3 regions of the Paenibacillus sp. FSL P2-0136 genome follow, and region 2 is predicted to be linked to each of the others. Evidence: riboswitches for the same ligand, from Rfam matches in the RefSeq annotation. Region 2 holds a riboswitch; each other region holds the start of a gene.
The links. Region 2 has a riboswitch for cobalamin ahead of NYE26_RS03115 (S-layer homology domain-containing protein). Riboswitches for the same ligand answer to the same signal wherever they lie in the genome.
Positions count from the first base shown of each region.

Region 1: it holds a riboswitch for cobalamin, as region 2 does, so the genes downstream of both, NYE26_RS07285 (energy-coupling factor ABC transporter permease) here and NYE26_RS03115 (S-layer homology domain-containing protein) in region 2, are expected to answer to the same signal.
Region 3: it holds a riboswitch for cobalamin, as region 2 does, so the genes downstream of both, NYE26_RS00795 (anaerobic ribonucleoside triphosphate reductase) here and NYE26_RS03115 (S-layer homology domain-containing protein) in region 2, are expected to answer to the same signal.

Region 1 is NZ_CP150244.1:1,754,253-1,758,255, forward strand. It holds gene NYE26_RS07280 (helix-turn-helix domain-containing protein) at 502-1,434, opposite strand; cobalamin riboswitch at 1,574-1,769, shown strand; gene NYE26_RS07285 (energy-coupling factor ABC transporter permease) at 2,054-2,818, shown strand; gene NYE26_RS07290 (energy-coupling factor ABC transporter substrate-binding protein) at 2,818-3,111, shown strand; gene cbiQ (cobalt ECF transporter T component CbiQ) at 3,108-3,896, shown strand; gene NYE26_RS07300 (ABC transporter ATP-binding protein) at 3,909-4,003, shown strand, end outside.
Region 2 is NZ_CP150244.1:749,382-753,384, reverse strand. It holds gene NYE26_RS03115 (S-layer homology domain-containing protein) at 51-2,222, opposite strand; cobalamin riboswitch at 2,435-2,628, opposite strand.
Region 3 is NZ_CP150244.1:190,410-194,412, forward strand. It holds gene nrdG (anaerobic ribonucleoside-triphosphate reductase activating protein) at 1-105, opposite strand, end outside; gene NYE26_RS00795 (anaerobic ribonucleoside triphosphate reductase) at 102-2,087, opposite strand; cobalamin riboswitch at 2,396-2,627, opposite strand; gene NYE26_RS00800 (MTH1187 family thiamine-binding protein) at 2,969-3,277, shown strand; gene NYE26_RS00805 (sugar phosphate isomerase/epimerase) at 3,325-4,003, shown strand, end outside.

The DNA of each region.
Region 1 (4,003 bases), 1.0 Mb from region 2:
CCTGAATTTGCTGAAAGTGAGCGATGAGCGGAAATGAAGAGCACTAATGCCCCTGAATTGGCCGAAAGTGAGCGTTGAGCAGAAATGAAGAGCACTAATGCACCTGAATCGGCCGAAAGTGGGCGTTAAGCAGAAATAAGGAGTATTAGCTCTAAAAGTAGCTGAAACGAAAACTAACCTAATTAGTCTAACTAATCTATCTCTACTACCTACCTACCTACCTACCTACCTACCTACCTACCTACCTACCTACCTACCTACCTACCTACCTACCTACCTACCTACCTACCTACCTACCTACCTACCTACCTACCTACCTACCTACCTACCTACCTACCTACCTACCTACCTACCTACCTACCTACCTACCTACCTACCTACCTACCTACCTACCTACCTACCTACCTACCTACCTACCTACCTACCTACCTACCTACCTACCTACCTACCTACCTACCTACCTACCTACCTACCTACCTTCTACACACCCTAATTTGGCTTTCATATAGGACCCGGCAAATCTGCCACGCCATCTGTATAAAACAGCTCAAACACCAAATCCTCGTTGTAATTGCCGAAGCCTTTACCGAACAGGGTGAGGCCACCGATGTGCTCGGCATCCTCCTCGACAGAGAGCCGGAAGGTCCATTGTTTGTTGCGGATGCCTACCTGATCCAGGGTGACCTCCGACAGCTTTTGCCCATCCATGAAAGTGCCCGTCTGCGTAATCCGCAGCTGCTTGAGCAGGCCGTATTGATTGGTGAGTGCAGGCCACCAGGCCGGGGTGTATTTTCCCGGGTTGTCTCCGTAGTCACCGGGGCTGGTCCAGAAGCCGAGCGATTGTCCGTTCAGCGTGAAGGTAATATCCGACGGCCAGTTGTTGTTGACGGACGGGGCTTCGGAGGCGATCTCCATCGTGATGGCAAGCTCCTCCGGCTGCTGGCTCGACAGCAGGAAATTCGGGATTTTATACTCGACGAACCCCTTGCCGAACCAGAGAATCCCGGCGTTCACCCGCTCCTGGTCCCAGAAATAACGGGGATCGTCAAAGTGCCCGATGACCCTCTCTGTCGTAGACAGTCCGCAGGTAGGCTCGATCTGGAAGTCGGAATAATGCCCCACAGGGATGTCCTTGCGGTACCCTCTGCGCGGAGTCCGGGCCTGTCCCGGAAAAACAATCTCAGCCCCGTCGGCGGCCAGTGTACAGATCTTCTGCAGGCCGCTTTTGCCGGGAGCCATATGGCTGCGGATCAGCCCGGCGGCTTCGAGCTTGCGCACATGCATGGTCATAATCGCACTGCTGAGCTTGAGGGCTGCGGCCAGCTCCTTCACGTTCATGGGCTTATCGGACAGCAGCCGCAGCATATGCAGGCGCACGGTACTGGACAGGGCCTCGTACACGGGCAAAGATTGTTCGGTTAGATCAAGTTTCATCGGATGCCTCCACGTTCAGGTTATATAGTTAATAATTATATTACTCAAATAAAATTTCTACAAGCCATGATTGGCTGCAGGCGAGCTTTTCCAATTTATATCACAGACAGGCCAATCTCTGTCAGCTATGATTTGAGATGAATTAGCGATGAAACAAGGTGCTCTTGCCGGAAGCGGCAAGGGATAACAGGGAATCGGGTGCAACTCCCGAGCGGTCCCGCCACTGTATGGAAGAGCTGCACTTCATGAGGTCACTCGGGAAGCCCCCGGGGAAGACGAAGTCTGCAGCGCCTGTATTCCAAGCCAGGAGACCTACCTTGTCTACGCACACCACGACTCTACGCGGATAGGAGCGGTGTACGGATAGGTTAATGAGAAGAGGCGTTCTGCCCTGATGGACCGGAGAAAGCTTGGTGCTTCAAGGTGATCCCCGGTTATAGCTGCTGGATACAAGGATACGGCCCATAGTGATGGGACGGTGAAAAGCACCTTGTTCCGCTTCGCCACGGGTTGCGCGCTCTATCGAACTTGCCTGCGTACATACACTCCCACCCTATAGGGTGGGTTTTTTGGGCTTTATGATCTGTAATGGGAAATCAACAAACATGGAGGGTGACAAATGAAAAAGCACAGATGGTGGAGCTTTGCGGCACTGGTTGCCGGATTTACGGTGTACTTTATGCTGAACGAACCGGGGACGGCCCGGGCGATGCACATTATGGAAGGATTCCTGCCGGTTGGCTGGGCAGTGTTCTGGTGGGCGGCGTTTATCCCGTTCTTTGTCCTTGGAATCTTCAAGCTGAGAGCCATGACCCGGGAGAATCCGGAGCTGAAGCTGCTGCTGGGTCTGGCCGGGGCGTTTACCTTCGTACTGTCTGCGCTCAAAATGCCTTCCGTGACCGGAAGCAGCTCCCACCCCACCGGTACCGGACTAGGTGCGGTAATGCTGGGGCCGCTGCCCATGAGCGTAATCGGCTCGATTGTCCTGCTGTTTCAGGCGCTGCTGCTGGCGCACGGCGGGATCACTACGCTTGGAGCCAATGCGTTCTCGATGGCGGTGGCGGGTCCTTTTGCCGGATATGCAGTGTATAAACTGATGATGAAAATGCCGGACCGCGAGAAGCTGGCCCTGTTCTGCGCCGCAGCGGTAGCGGACCTTAGTACGTATGTGGTGACGTCCTTCCAGCTAGCGGTGGCGTTTCCGGCGGCGGATGGCGGCGTTCTGGCATCTTTTCTCAAATTCGGGGGCATCTTTGCCGTGACGCAAATCCCGCTGGCCATCAGTGAAGGGCTGTTGACGGTACTGCTCTGGAACTGGCTGAAATCGTATAGCCCGAATGAATTGTCGCTGCTGAAACGCAAGGTGAACGGAGGAAGAGCCTAATGAGCAATAAATGGAAAAATGGGTTGATGCTGCTGGTTGTTATTCTGCTGGTCATTCTGCCGCTGCTGCTGGTTAATGGGGAATTCGGAGGGGCCGATGATGCGGCTGAAGGTGTGATTACCGAAATGAATCCTGACTATAAGCCGTGGTTCAAGCCGCTGACCGAGCTGCCGGGTGAGACGGAGAGTATGCTGTTTGCATTGCAGGCCGCGATTGGTGCCGGTGTGATCGGTTATACCCTGGGGCTGCTCAAGGGCAAGCAAGGCGGGACGAAGCAGCATAGCAGCAAGTGATCCGGCGGATTGACGTTCTCTCTTACAATAATGCTCTGCGCCAGTTGTCCCCGATGTGGAAAAGCTCGTTCGCAGCCCTGATGTTCCTGCTATCTTACACCGTACATCCGGTACTACAGGCTGCAATCACCCTATGGATGATGTCCTGGTGTGTATTACAGGCCCGTATTCCCTTCCGTGCTTATGGCATGCTGTTCGGCACAGCGCTGCTGTTCTATGCCCTTAGCGTACCGGCGCTGCTCGTGGAATTCGGGCATCCGGCAGCGGGAGAGGCAGGAATATTCCCGCTTCCGGGACTGAACCTGCAGGTATATGTTACAGCGGCCGGGCTTCAGCGGGCAGGGGAGCTGCTGGCCAGAATCTCTGCCTGCATGAGCTGTTTCTTCTTCCTGATGTTCACTACTCCGTTTAGTGAGCTGTTGCAGGTGCTGCGCAGGCTGCGGATGCCGCAGATTGTCCTGGAGCTGATGCTGATTATGTACCGCTTCCTGTTCCTGCTGAGTGATGCAGCGCATGGTCTGCTGCTGGCCCGCAGGCTGCGCGGAGGCCGCCGGGGCTACAAGGCCAGACTGCGGGAGACTGCGGCCATGGCAGGGGCGCTATTCGGCAACACGATGCACCGTTATTACGGATTATCGCAGGGGCTGCTGGCCCGCGGCTTCACAGACGAGATTATTCTCCCGCCTTATACGGCGCGTCCTGTGCCACGGCGCTATACTGTTCAGGCTTATGCTGGTATTGCGGTGCTGCTGCTGGCTGAGGCGTATTTTATCATAAGCATATGAAAGGAGCCGGCCATGGATCAGGAATCTAGCTTGGCTTGTGACGGAGTGGTCTTTCATTACCCGGATACGAAGGAGCCTGCACTGCATGAACTGACGTTCTCCATCCC
Region 2 (4,003 bases):
AGCGGAATGGAAATTCCAACTAAACTATACCATCCCCTACTCTTACTCAACTATGGCAATCTAACCGCTACAGCAGCAGCCATCTCACGGGTTACCACAGCAGTAGGCTCGAATGCGCCGCCGGTACCGCTCATATATCCAAGTCCCGTCACCGTACGGACAGCGGACAATGCATAGTCGCTAATCTTATCTTCATCGCTGAACTTACCAGCTCCAGCCCCTGCTCCGGCTGATGTAGCATCCAGCTTAAAAGCTCTAACCATCATCACAGCCATATCCTGGCGTGTAACCAGCCCGTCCGGTTTGAACGTTTTGGCGCTTACGCCGCTGATGATTCCTAGCTCCTTCGCCCGGTTCACTGTTCCATAATACCATGTACCGGCCTTAACATCACTGAAGGCCCCAGCAGAAGACGCCGCAGACGGCTCGTTCCCGGTTAACCGCAGCAGCAGCGCTGCAAATTCAGCACGGGTAATATTCTTTTTCGGTGCAAACAGCAGGTTGTCCTCACTTACACCGTTCATCAGCTTGCGGTCATACGCCGTGTATACCGACTCCAGCGCCCAAGGCGAGATCGACTTCACATCGCCAAAAGCCGGACGGTCCGCCACCGCAGAAGCCACTGTTACCGGGACCGTATGACGCACGATGGCCGGGGTTTTATCCTTCAGATATCCCGTAACCGTCAGGGTATATTTATTTGCTGGCAGTCCTCCGGCCACAACAGCCACACCCGCAGCATCTGTAACTGCTGTTTTGCCGCCGATGGTTACCTGTACGCCTGCTGCCGGTGAGGTTACCGGATCGGAGGTGAAGGTCGCCTCATTCCAGACCCATTGCTTCTGGGTTACCTGCACCTTCAGATCTTGTCCAGGCTGCGGCTGTGCGGGAGTCACGGTTACGGCATCAACCACCTGCGTGTTGTCCCCGCCATAATAGACCACAATGCGGTCATTCTCCTCCAGCGCGAAGTCGCCCATCCCTACACTTGGATAGATCCATGCTCCGCCGCGTGCGACCACATACATCCAGCCATCATATCCGCCAAAAGTACCCGCAATCACGCCGCCGATCCCCGTCACATAATTGCCTGCTTCATTGACCAGAGCCAGGCGCTTGGCTGCTGCTGTCTTATCCAGTGCCGTAAGCACATTTCCGGCGTACACGCTGCCCTCAGCCAACGTTCCATTCGGACCTTCAACTGTAACCGAGACACTTACCTGAGGATTCTTCACTGGTGTGCCGCTAAAATCAAAGAGCTTACCGCCTGTTCCAAACAGCTTGTACGCTACTAAAGCCTCCAGTGCCTGCTCCGTTGAGAGCGGATTGGAGCTGCCGCCCGCAGTGTGGACGAATCCGCCATCTGCTGCGCTGAAGCTCAGCAGCTTGCTGACCAGATTAATATTACCCTTAGTATAATCTGCTCCTGCCGGATCAATGCCGAAGGCAGACAGACCGATGATGGCCTGAGCTACACTCTCGCTGCTGTCGCCATATCCTCCGTTCTTATCCTGTGCCTTAGCCAGCCAGGCTGCCGCCCGCTGACCGGCAGCATTCACTGCCGCTTCCTGCTTATGTCCAGCCAGTGCGTTCAGCACCATCGCTGTCATATCCGGATCACTCGCACCCGTGGTCAGAGTAAAGCCTCCGTCCGGGTTCTGCTTCGCCAGAATCTCTGCCAGCAGCTTAGACTGTGTCCATTTCGCATTTGCCGGGATTGTATAGCTGCCGGAATCCAGAGCGAGCAGTGCATAGACCGGATTATTCAGCGTCTGGCCGGTAATTGCATCGTGATTGTAGAGCTTCTCAATCAGGTTATAGCCTGCCACATTCGCCGGGTCGCCGCCAAGTGCCTTAACGGCAAGCGTGATCCGGGCATAGTCCGTAGCTCTGGCAAAAACACCCTTAGCCTCAGCCACCTTGCCTTCAAGCGCCTTCAGATAGCTGGCAGGAACCTTGTAGCCTGCTTGCGCAAGGCCAATCGCCTGCCAGTCCGACTGGACTCCGTTCTTCAGCATGAACTCCGCAGTGGCATAGACCGCAGCAGTTACGCTCGCTGCCTCACTTGCGGGCAGAGCGGATACCGCGGGTGCGGAAGTCCCGCCTGCCTGTGCAGCAGCTGCTTGTCCTGCCGGGGCTACGGCTGCTCCCAGCAGTGCGAACAGCATAATGACAGCAAGTCCCAGCCGTGTGAACCTGGATGATAGAGAATGGTTCTTCATAACTAACCTCTTTCCTGAAATAGAATGGATGAATCCTGTTTCCTCCGCAGATAGAGCGGCAACCTAAAGACCGCCCTGTGCAGGGCGGCCGGGGAAGAATACAATACAGGGCGGCTGAAGGAGCCGATTGCTCTCCCACATTACATACAATACAGCATATACAGCCCTCGCCAATATCAGCATCTGCTTCCACATTCTTACCCCCGAAGAATAGAAACAACAACGAAAAAGGCAGGTCTCCTGGCTCATACTTCACCGCTTCCCCCGCCTTCCCATCCCGTTAGCAGACAGTGGCTCCTCAGGAGTTGCTCCGTATTTACAGTGGCGGGACCGCGCCGGACTTGCACCGGGCTTCCCTTTTAAGCAGATTCCTCTATTAGACATAGCCCTGCCAGCATCTGCTAGCGACAGCGCGCGGTCTCTGAGGCAATCTGCACCTTTTCCCAAAGCTTATTAAATTTTAATATTCTGAAACAATCATATCTACTATTCCCCTGTATGTCTATAGACAAGCTATTTCTATTCCATCCACTCGAGTCCCGCTCATTCTGCACAAAAATCCTGAACAGCACATGCCCGCTTCCCCGGCACATCGTACTATTCAGGACTATAGAGTCATTCTTCTGCTATTAATTAAGCCGTTGGCGGTACTAGCGGAGACAGCGGCAGCAGGCGATTGTATTATGTACATTAGAATTCGTGTAAAAGCGGCCGATAACGCATTCTGCTGCATTTTATACAATCGATTGTGGCAAATAACCCTCCGCCGGGCCAAATTCCCAAAATCTAATGTACCGAATACAACAGAACAACATATTAGGCTCGATATGCCTCATTCTAGTGTACAAAGTGCACTAGAGCAGCTTCATTGGGACACTAGCACACTTAACTAATTACTTTATGCTCGTATCAGCCTGCCGAAGCGCAAATCATTGTACTACATAAAGTAGTATGCACCAGGCTCTGACCAGCCCACCATGCCGCGCTATATGCGCCCACAGCAGATCAGCTACCGCTAGTCGATCATCAGATTCTAACTAATCAGCATTCATTTAATCCCCTAGCTTGCTGGGGGGCTGCCGTACCCCGACTAACTAAGGTACTATTCTAGCTCCAAACGTTATGCTTAAATGCAATCTGTACAACTAAATCGTCTGATTTACTGCCAAATGTACTTTTAGCTGTATTTCATGCACCTAAAATGCTTCTGTACCCGGCTTTTCGCCCATTCGGGCAAATTTAGTTGTATAGAATACAGTTAGGAGAGGTGCGCCTTCCTTTTTACTGTTTTTAGTTGTATAGAGTACACCAATCACTGTAAGCAATGCTACTCAGTACCATCACTTGGTATCGACTCAAAACCGTCAGTTAGTTGTGTGAGTCGGCTGAATGACTAAGGAGCGTTACTCGTTAGCGTTAGTTAAAAGCGCCACTCGGTAGCGTCAGTCGGTTTAGTGAGTCAGTAGCGTTAGTCGATTGCATTGGTCCGTAGCGTTGGTCGGTAGCGTCAGTCGATTGCATCAGTCGGTAGCGTTAGTCGATTGCATTGGTCGGTAGCGTCAGTCGATTACGTTGGTCGATAGCATCAGTCGGTAGCATCAGTCGATTGCGTTAGTCGATTGCGTTAGTCGGTAGCGTTAGTCGATAGCATCAGTCGATTGCGTTAGTCGATTGCGTTGGTCGATAGCATCAGTCGGTAGCGTCAGTCGATTGCGTTGGCCGGTAGCGTCAGTCGATTACGTTGGTCGATAGCATCAGTCGATAGCATCAGTCGGTAGCAT
Region 3 (4,003 bases), 560 kb from region 2:
GTTGAAGCAGCCCAGGCAGCGGTGGCGGCAGCCGCTGATGAAGAGGACGGCCCGCAGGCCTTCCCCTTCATTGATCGACTCCGGGTAATATCCGCAGATGTTCATAGATGCTTAACACGGTCCCGGACTTCGGCTTGCTTGGCCGCATTGAAACGGGTCTGATAGTCACCGGTCAGATACCCGGTAACCCTGCGCAGACGGCGGATATGGGTGGTATCCTCATGGGCATTGCAGGTCGGGCAATTCGTGCCGATGACCCCTTCATAGCCGCAGCCGGAGCAGCGGTCAATCGGATGGTTAATGCTGAAGTAGCTGATATCCTGCTCCAGCGCGTATTTAATGATTTTGACGAAGGCTGCAGGGTTGCTCCGGGCATTGCCGTTCAGCTCGACATAGGAGATCGCTCCGGCGTTGCAATATTCATGGAACGGGGCTTCCAGGCTGATCTTCTTGGCTGCGCTCAGTTCATAGTAGACCGGAATGTGGAACGAGTTCGTATAGTATTCACGGTCGGTTACCCCAGGGATAGAACCGAGCACCTTGCGGTCGATCTTGGTGAACTTGCCGGAGAGACCTTCGGCCGGTGTTGCGAACAAGGTGATGTTGAGGTTAAGCTCCTCGCTCTTGCGGTCGCAATATTCACGCATGTGGCGGACAATGGCTACAGCCTTGGCGTGAATCTCCATATCTTCGCCGTGATGCTTGCCGTACATGGCTTTCATGCATTCGGCCATTCCAATGAAGCCCAGCGACAGACTGCCGTGCTTCAGCAATTCGCCTACGCTGTCATCAGGGGCAAGCTGCTCGCCGCCCTCCCAGACGCCTTCACGCATCATGAAATCGGAGGCTTTGGCCTTCTGGGAAGCCTGGATACGGAAGCGGTGCAGCAGACCGTCCAGCGCAATATCCATATAGTGATTCAGGTCGTCGAAGAACCCTTCTTCATCAGCAGCCAGGCGGCGGCCGGTTATCGTGCCGTGGGCCAGTCCAAGACGCACCAGGTTGAGCGTATTGAAGGACAAGTTGCCTTTGCCGGAGCAATGGTTGCGTCCGAAGCGGTCGCCGAGCACACGGGTCCGGCAGCCCATCGTAGCGAACTCGGTATCCGGGTCAGCCGGATCATAATATTGCATGTTCAGCGGAGCGTCCAGGTTGGCAAAGTTCGGATACAATCTGCGCGCCGAGCACTCCGCTGCCTTCAGGAACAGATCATAGTTAGGGTCACCCGGCTGCTGGTTGATGCCTTGCTTGCATTTGAAGATCTGAATCGGGAACACCGGCGTCTCCCCGCTGCCCAGTCCGTTCATCGTGGCTGTCAGCAGCGAGCTGATCACAAGCTGGCCCTCCGGGGAGGTGCAGGTGCCGTAGTTGATGCTGGTAAAAGGAATCTGGCCGCCGGAGCGGCTGGACATCGTATTCAGGTTATGTACCATACTCTCTGCGGCCTGCAGGGTCTCGCTCTGCGTCTCCTTCAGGGCAAAACGGAAGGCGCGCGGATACTGCTCAGCCAGATCGCTGCGGCTCATCGTAATCTCCCCAAGTTCTGAAACCTCTGCATTCTCCTCGAAATACTCCAGACCTTTGCGGAAGAGCTTGGAGAAGGACTTGGTCACATAAGGAGCCAGATCATAATCCAGCTTGTTGGCGGACACACCGCCGTACTGCGCATTCTGCTGCGACTGGAAAATAATCGCCACCAGCGACATCGCCGTCATAATCGAGTTGGGAGGCCGTACGCTGCCGTTGCCGGTGTTGAAGCCTTCACGGAGAAGCCGTTCGAACGGGATGAAGATGCAGTTGGTGGTTCCGATGGCGTATTGATCCAGGTCATGCACATAGACGACATTATCCAGGGTAGCCTGTACCAACTGCGGCGGCATGGTGAAGTTGCGGGCATACCATTTGGAGTATTCACTGCCGAATTTGCTCATTTTGCCGGAGAAGCTCTCCCCGTTCAGGTTGGCGTTCTCGCGCAGCAGATCCAGATCCCGGCTGTCGATAATATCCCGTCCCAGATGAATGACCTCTTCCAAAAGATCCTCCTGTGCAGCTTGTCCTTCGTTATAACGTTTCTCCAGCAGCGTCATTATATAACTCTCTCCTCTCGGGTATTGTAAGCGTTAAAAAAGCACCTCCGGCCGGGAAGGCCGGAAATGCCCGAATGCATGATGCAAAGATCCGGGAAGCGGAAGTTTGCCTGTGGTCTGGGTGGAATATACGAGCAGACACTGGGCAAATAGCTTACGCCCGTTCTTGTATATTCCGCAGAGCCGATACCTGAAGATAATCCACGATCGTCCTCAGGTATCGGCAGCCTCTGGCCCGATTGACGGAAGGCTAACTCTGCTATTGCAGGCCGCATACGGACACCTCCCCTGTTCCTCGCAGGAGTCTAAGCGGTGCCACCGAAACAGGCAGGTCTCCTGGCTTCCGGCAACTCCTCCGGCGCCTTCCCGGGGGGCTTATTCCGCCCCTTAGTGGCATTTAGCCGGAGAATGCGGCCCTGGGCATCGCACCCTGGGAGCATCCGGTTACAGTGGCGGGACCGCAGCGGTTTTGCACCGCGCTTCCCTATTAAGTCGCACCTCTATTACAAGGGGTGAAACACCCGTTTCTACTATATTTTGTTGTTATCTATTAAAGCTACCGCAATATATTGTGTTTGTAAATGTTTTTTTGCAATCCCGCACGGGGAGCGGGTTCGGCGCTTTTACTCACAGCTGATCCACAGTTAGTCCACAGGTAATCCACAACTTTCCTATGAATCTGCCGTGAATTTTTCATAAAATCTCCGAAAATACGCCACAAAGAATCCATAAATAGAGTGCGTCTAATCCTGGTAATCATTTTGACGGATATTAATAGAATGGAGAGGGTGCAGGTGATTTGTAGCAAGCCTGGCGAAGCGTTACAATAAGAGGATAAATAAGAGACTCAGGCACACCAGATAATTAGGAGGGAGATCACAATGGCAATTGGCGAAGTGACCGTTATTCCGATCGGGACAGGCAGCACCAGTCTCAGCAGCTATGTGGCCGAGATGCAGCGTGTGCTGCAGACGGTGGAGGGCATTACCTATGAGCTAACTTCTATGGGTACAATTATTGAGGGACCGGTAGCGCGGATTCTGGCTGCGGTAGAAGCGCTGCATGAGTCGCCGTTTACCGCCGGGGCACAGAGAGTCTCAACCTCACTCAAGATCGATGACCGGCGCGACAAGACCTCGACCAGCCGCAGCAAGCTGGAATCTGTGGAGCGCAAGCTACAGGGAGAGTAACCACAATAGTATCCAATCAGAATCAACCGATAAGGAGCGGATTCTTAATGACAGAAGCAGCACAGCAGATCGGAATTCAAATGTATACACTGCGTGACCAGACGGAACGCGATTTCCTCGGCACACTGGCCAAGGTGGCAGAGATGGGGTACCAGGCAGTGGAATTCGCCGGTTATTTCGGTGTATCTGCAGGGGAACTGCGCCGTAAGCTGGATGAACTTGGCCTGGCGGCCCCTTCGGCGCATGTAGGCCTGGACTTCAGCAGTCTGGATAAGATGGAACAGGCATTAGCCAAAGAGATTGAATACGGTGTAGAGCTCGGACTGCAATATATGATCACCCCGTCGGCACCGCTTCCGCCGAACCCTTCCATAGAGGATGTAACGAGAATCATTCCATTCCTGGAGAAGGCTTCCGCGATGGTCCGGGCGGCGGGGATGCAGTACGGCTACCACAACCATGATTATGAATTCAAAGAGGTTGACGGCAAGGCGGTCATCGATATCTGGCTGGAGCAGATTCCTGCCGAGCATATGCTGGCTGAGTTTGATCTGGGATGGGTATACAGGGGTGGAGCCTGGCCCGTTGATTATGTGTCACGGTACGCCGGCCGTGTTCCGCTGGTTCACATTAAGGACTTCGGAGCAGACAATGAGGAGACCGATCTCGGAAAGGGAGAGGTCGATTTCCGGAGCGTCTTCGAGATCGCGGAGCAGAGCGGAATTC